2 linked regions of the Limosilactobacillus reuteri genome follow. The protein of the gene in region 1 binds, or shares a complex with, the protein of each later gene. Links are inferred from orthologs where the notes say so. Each region holds a gene or a part of one and is shown in the gene's direction. Other genes may lie near its edges. The genes, in order: pcrA and uvrB.

Evidence for each region.
Region 2: the proteins of pcrA (region 1) and uvrB are in contact, whole or in part, in a crystal structure (PDB 7EGT), measured with the Thermus thermophilus proteins. The link is inferred for Limosilactobacillus reuteri from one-to-one orthologs. Residues at the interface, in WP_096412145.1 of Thermus thermophilus: His654, Arg656, Phe657, Gln666, Asp668, Glu669, Lys680, Arg681, Leu682, Ser683, Lys685, Tyr686, Ala687; in WP_096411307.1 of Thermus thermophilus: Glu23, Leu25, Arg26, Asp27, Gly28, Glu29, Arg30, Phe31, Arg55, Glu326, Asp327, Phe328, Glu379, Ser382, Gln383, His398, Gly400, Arg401.

What each region holds. Positions count from the first base shown.
Region 1 is NZ_CP059275.1:856,693-860,065, forward strand. The notes cover bases 10-3,046. They hold pcrA (DNA helicase PcrA), read left to right. Parts: upstream 10-409; coding sequence 410-2,683; downstream 2,684-3,046. Other genes in these bases: ligA (NAD-dependent DNA ligase LigA), read left to right, coding at 10-409; HHK02_RS05010 (ATP-grasp domain-containing protein), read left to right, coding at 2,684-3,046. In the rest of the region: more of ligA, read left to right, coding at 1-9; more of HHK02_RS05010, read left to right, coding at 3,047-3,373. UniProt on the Escherichia coli protein: A helicase with DNA-dependent ATPase activity. Unwinds DNA duplexes with 3'-5' polarity. Translocates on single-stranded DNA with 3'-5' polarity. Initiates unwinding more efficiently from a nicked substrate than double-stranded DNA.
Region 2 is NZ_CP059275.1:1,464,341-1,467,676, forward strand. The notes cover bases 35-3,034. They hold uvrB (excinuclease ABC subunit UvrB), read left to right. Parts: upstream 35-526; coding sequence 527-2,542; downstream 2,543-3,034. Other genes in these bases: HHK02_RS08570 (YfbR-like 5'-deoxynucleotidase), read left to right, coding at 35-253; HHK02_RS08575 (hypothetical protein), read left to right, coding at 254-526; uvrA (excinuclease ABC subunit UvrA), read left to right, coding at 2,543-3,034. Outside these bases: more of HHK02_RS08570, read left to right, coding at 1-34; more of uvrA, read left to right, coding at 3,035-3,336. UniProt on the Escherichia coli protein: The UvrABC repair system catalyzes the recognition and processing of DNA lesions. A damage recognition complex composed of 2 UvrA and 2 UvrB subunits scans DNA for abnormalities.

The sequences.
Region 1 (3,373 bases):
AATGAAGGCTAATGATGATGAGATTTCTGCGATTAGTGGAATTGGTCCAACAATTGGCGAAAGTATCGTAACTTATTTTGCTAATCAACAAGTTGTTAAATTAATTGACGAATTACGAGAAGTTGGGGTAAACTTTGCTTATCTTGGCTCACGGTCAAATGCTAATCCTGATAGTGAATGGAATGGTCGGCGAGTAGTACTGACTGGTAAGCTAACTGAAATGACTCGTGGGGAAGCAAAATCATGGCTTGAAAACCACGGGGCTAAGGTAACCGGAAGCGTCTCAAAGAAAACAGATATTGTCATTGCGGGTGCTGATGCTGGTAGTAAGCTAACAAAAGCTCAAGACTTGGGTATTGACGTATGGAATGAACAGCAATTCAGCCAAGCAATGAAGGAGGAACAGTAAGTGAATAACGGGCAAGCATTATTAGAAGGAATGAATGATAAGCAATCCGAAGCAGTATTAACTACAGAGGGACCATTATTAGTAATGGCCGGTGCTGGATCAGGAAAGACACGGGTTCTTACACACCGGGTTGCTTACTTAATTGAAGAAAATGGTGTATTACCATGGAATATTTTAGCGATTACTTTTACCAACAAGGCTGCGCGCGAAATGAAAGAGCGGGTCGGTAAATTACTTGGTGAAAGTGCTAATGAGATTTGGGTATCGACTTTTCACGCATTATGTGTTCGAATCCTCCGTCGTGATATTGAAAAAATTGGCTATAATCGCGCCTTTACGATTGCTGATACAAGTGAGCAACGGACGTTAATGAAGCGGATTTGTGCAGAATTAAATATTGATACTAAAAAATTTGATCCCCGCAGTATTTTAAGTGCGATTTCTAATGCTAAAAATGCTTTGTTGACGCCAGATGACTATAGCAAAGAAGCTAATAGTATGTTTGAAAACATGGTCGCGCGAGCATATAAGCTTTACCAACAAGAGCTAGAAACTAATCAAGCATTAGATTTTGATGATCTGATTATGAAGACCATTGAGTTATTGGAAAGTGATCAAGAGACGCTTGAATTTTATCAAGATAAGTTCCACTACATCCATGTTGACGAATACCAGGATACGAATGATGCCCAATACCGGTTAGTTAATCTATTAGCGCAAAAGTACCAAAATTTGTGTGTGGTAGGGGATGCAGATCAGAGTATTTATGGTTGGCGTGGAGCTAATATGAACAATATTTTGAATTTTGAACATGATTATCCCCAAGCTAAGACGGTAATGCTTGAGCAAAACTATCGATCAACGCAAACAATTTTAAATGCGGCAAATGAAGTTATTGCTAATAACCTTTATCGAAAAAAGAAGAATCTGTGGACAGAAAATGGTCAAGGGGACAAAATTTCGTATTACCGCGCGCAAAATGAACATGATGAAGCGCAGTTTATTGTTTCGAAGATTAAAGAAGAACAAGAAAAGCATGGCTATCACTTTAATGACTTTGCAATTCTTTATCGGACTAATGCACAATCACGGATGGTTGAAGAAACTTTCTTGAAGAGTAGTATTCCCTATACGATGGTTGGTGGCCATAAATTCTATGACCGGCGTGAAATTCGTGATATTTTAGCATATTTGACCTTAATCGTTAATCCTGCCGATTCAATGAGCTTTGAACGAGTTGTTAATATGCCCAAACGAGGAATTGGTTTAACTAGTGTGGAACATCTTCGCAATTTCGCTAATGAAAATGGCTGGACATTATTAAAGGCAGCTCAAAATGTTGATACTGCTAGTGAAATTACTGCACGAACACGAAATAAAATTGATGAATTTGGTCAATTAATGGCTAACTTGACTAAACAAGCAGAATATCTCACATTAACTGATTTAACTGAACAGATTTTAGAGTTAAGTGGCTACAACAAAATGCTAAGTGATGATCGAAGCCTTGAAGCACAAGCTCGTCGTGAAAACCTTGATGAATTTAAGTCGGTTACACAAGAATATGATGAGCAGCATAAAGACGATGATGATCCTAACTTGCAAAAAATTATTAACTTTTTAGCTGATTTGGCCCTTGTCTCAGATCAAGATGATGTTGATGAACAAGCACCAGCTGTAACTTTAATGACATTACATGCAGCTAAGGGACTTGAATTTCCAGTTGTTTTCCTTGTGGGAATGGAAGAAGGTATTTTCCCATTATCGCGAGCTTTAATGGAAGATGATGAATTGGAAGAAGAACGTCGCTTAGCCTATGTTGGAATTACACGGGCAAAGAAAAAGCTTTATCTTACTAATGCCTTTTCACGTTTACTTTATGGTCGTATCCAGCGTAACCAACCATCACGATTTGTAGAAGAAATTGATTCTGAGTTGTTACAGTTTGAAAATAGCCCATCAGGTAATAGCATTAAAGATAGTAAACTGCCATTTGATCGTGCTGCCGCAACCGCTACTACCTACCGTGATCAGCAAAAGCGAACATATCGCAGTGCTGGCAAGCGGGTTAAACCAATTACTAACACCGGAACTGGGGCCGATAAGGTTGGCTGGAAAACTGGCGATAAGGTTGAACACAAAAAGTGGGGCCAAGGAACAGTGGTCAAAGTTAACGGTAGTGGTAATGATATGGAATTAGATATTGCCTTTCCAAGTCAGGGTGTAAAGCGCTTATTGGCAAGTTTTGCCCCAATTACGAAAGTACAAAAATAAATGGGCAGAGATGCTATTTACCCAGGTAGTACTTTAGGAATTATTGGAATTAATCGCAATGGGGCAGCACTTATTGCAACAGCGAAGAAGGCAGGCTTTAACGTTGGTGTGTATGTGAATCGTTCTCAGCCATTAGTAACTAAAATGGCTGATTTTACCATTGTAGGGGCAATGAACGATCGGACAAAACTAACTCAGTTTGGTGAAGCATGTGATGCAATTATTTATCAAACCCCTAATGTCGATTCTCGCGTCATGCACTTTTTGAGTCAATATGCAGTGATTCCTCAGGGGATTAATGCTCTTGAGATTGTTCAAGACCGATTAATGGAACGTGCTTTCTTAGATCAGGTAAATATTAATATTGCTCCATATATGACGGTGGTTAGTTTAGATGATGTTTACCAATCAATCGATTCCATTGGCTATCCTGCGTTGTTAAAACCCATTCAACGAGGAATTGGGGAAAATTCAATGCTGATTGAGCGTCAATCTGATATTACTCGCGCCGCTGATTTTATTGATACGGGTACATATTTACTAGAATCGTGGATTGAACATACAAATGAATATACTATGACAGCGGCAACTGATGGAAAAGATACAGAGATTTTCCCACTTGCTCAGCTTCATTACAATGACAAGCGCCAATTGATTTCTGTTGCGACACCAGCAAATATTCACGATGAT
Region 2 (3,336 bases), 610 kb from region 1 along the record:
AGGTAAAATCCTCGCGGTTGCTGATAAGATTGATCTTATGTATGAATCATTTGGTGAGATCCAAAAAGGTAATCCTGAACCAGTTTATATGGATATTTATAAGTCGAGCTTGACGGCAATTATGGATTTTCGTGATATGGCTAGTGTCCAGTATTTCCTTAAGAAGATTTTACCAGAATTATTAAAAGATAATGCAGATGGTAATGCTAAAAACCAATTAGCAATTATTACTACGCAAATTATTCAACAATAAATGACACCAAGTTTATTTGCAGGAACATTTGCAATTTTAGTATTGTGGCTAATCGTTGATATTATCTGGGAATTGAGTCGACCAAGAGACATTGTAATGCGGCGCCTCTGTGCTTGGCTTAATCTTATTGCGATTATTGGTGGTTTTTCTGTATTTTATGGAGTAACCCATTTTGATAATGCTAATCTTGTTCCGTGGTTTATTTGTTTGAATTGGATTAATGTTGTTGCCGCGGGCTTACAATTTTACTTTGGTTACTTTCGGCATAATTAATTGATTTACCGGCAACCAGATAAAAAATTTGAACTAGTGTCAGAGTACAAACCAACCGGCGATCAGCCCCAAGCAATTAATCAATTGACAAAGGGGATTGAAGATGGTGAAAAAGCTCAAATCTTATTAGGAGCAACAGGAACAGGAAAAACATTTACAATCTCAAATGTGATTGCCAATGTTAATAAGCCAACTTTGATTCTTTCCCATAATAAAACTTTAGCTGGACAGCTCTATGGTGAAATGAAAAAATTCTTCCCTCACAATGCGGTTGAATATTTTGTTTCCTACTATGACTACTATCAACCGGAAGCATATGTTCCATCTAGTGATACTTATATTGAAAAAGATGCGTCAATTAATGATGAGATTGATAAGTTGCGGCACTCTGCCACCACTTCCTTACTGGAACGAAATGATGTAATTGTCGTTGCCTCTGTTTCTAGTATTTTTGGATTAGGGGATCCTCGAGAATACCAAAATAGTGTTCTTTCTTTGCGCGTTGGTCAAGAAATTGAACGTGATCGATTGTTGACTGAACTGGTTAATATTCAATTTGATCGCAATGATATTGATTTTCAACGGGGGCGTTTCCGCGTTCGTGGCGATGTAGTTGAAATCTTTCCGGCGTCGCGTGATGAACGAGCATTGCGAATTGAATTTTTTGGGGATGAGATTGATCGGATTCGTGAAGTTGATGCGCTGACAGGCGAAGTGATTGGTGACCGGGACCATGTTTCTATCTTCCCGGCTACTCACTTTATGACTAATGAAGAAGTCATGGATCGGGCATTGCCACAAATTGAAGCTGATATGAAGAAACAAGTAAAGAAGTTTACTGATGAGGGAAAGCTTCTTGAAGCAGAGCGAATTCAACAACGGACAACTTATGATATTGAAATGATGCGTGAGATGGGCTATACCAATGGAATTGAGAATTATTCGCGTTACATGGATGGTCGAAAGCCCGGCGAACCTCCCTATACCTTATTAGATTTCTTCCCTAAAGATTTCTTATTAGTTGTTGATGAATCCCACCAAACCATGCCGCAAGTACGGGGAATGTATAACGGGGACCGAGCGCGGAAACAAATGTTAATTGATTATGGGTTCCGCTTACCAAGTGCTCTTGACAATCGACCATTAAAACTACCAGAATTTGAACAACATGTTAATCAAGTTGTATATATGTCTGCAACCCCAGGCCCATATGAAATGGAACAGACAGACCACGTTGCTCAGCAAATTATTCGACCGACTGGGTTACTTGACCCAACAGTTGAGGTTCGCCCGGTAATGGGACAGATTGACGACCTAGTTGGTGAAATTAACAAACGTATTGAGAAAAATGAACGTGTTTTTGTTACGACCCTGACGAAAAAGATGTCCGAAGACCTTACTGATTATCTAAAAGATATGGGGTTAAGGGTCAAATACCTTCATAGTGATATTAAGACTCTTGAACGAACGCAAATCATTCGTGATCTCCGTCTTGGTAAATTTGATGTTCTTGTTGGAATTAACCTCTTGCGGGAAGGGCTAGACGTTCCAGAAGTATCCTTGGTCGCCATTCTTGATGCCGATAAGGAAGGCTTTTTACGTAATGAACGTTCACTTATTCAGACGATTGGTCGCACGGCCCGGAATGAGAATGGGGCAGTAATTATGTATGCTGATACCGTGACTGACTCGATGCAAAAGGCAATGGATGAAACAAAGCGGCGACGGACGATTCAGATGAAATACAATGAAGAACATCATATTACGCCGCATACAATCATCAAGCCAATTCAAGAAGCAATTACTGTTACTAAGAAAGCAACGGATGAAGCTGAAGCAGATAACAGTGCTGAATTTACTGACAAAGATTTTGCAAAGCTAGATAAAGAGGCCCAAGCAAAGATGCTGGATGAATTAACAGAGCAAATGCGCTCTGCTGCTAAACGCCTTGACTTTGAACAGGCTGCTACGCTTCGTGATACGATAATGGAATTAAAGACAAAAGCAAAAAAATAGGTGGCAAATGATAAGATCATAATTCATGGGGCACGGGCTCATAACCTAAAAAATATTGATATTACTATTCCGAAAAACAAGTTAGTCGTTATAACTGGCCTATCGGGTTCTGGAAAGAGTTCTTTAGCTTTTGATACATTATATGCAGAAGGACAACGACGCTACGTGGAAAGTTTATCGGCTTATGCGCGGCAATTTTTAGGCCAGATGGATAAGCCAGATGTAGATTCGATTGACGGGTTATCTCCAGCAATTTCAATTGACCAAAAAACAACATCCCATAATCCGCGTTCAACGGTCGGAACCGTGACTGAAATTAACGATTTTCTCCGCTTACTATGGGCACGGGTTGGTACACCAATTTGTCCGAACGATAATATTCCAATTACTAGTCAGTCACCAGAACAAATGGTGGATCGGGTACTAGAATTGCCTGAACGGACACGTCTGCAAATTCTTTCGCCGGTTGTTCGTGATAAAAAGGGAACACAAAAGAAAGTCTTTGAAACAATTAAGCGTGAGGGATTTGTCCGAGTTCAAGTGGATGGCGAAACTTATGACCTTGATTCAGTCCCTGAATTAGATAAAAATAAAAAACATACGGTTAACGTCGTGATTGATCGAATCATCATCAAAGAGGGAATTAGGTCGCGGTTATTTGACTCCTTTGAATCAGCGCTCCGCTTAAGCGATGGTTATGCAATTGCTGATGTGATTGGTGGAGATCCAATTCCATTTTCTGAACAATATGCTTGTCCCATTTGTGGCTTTACAGTTGGTGAATTAGAGCCACG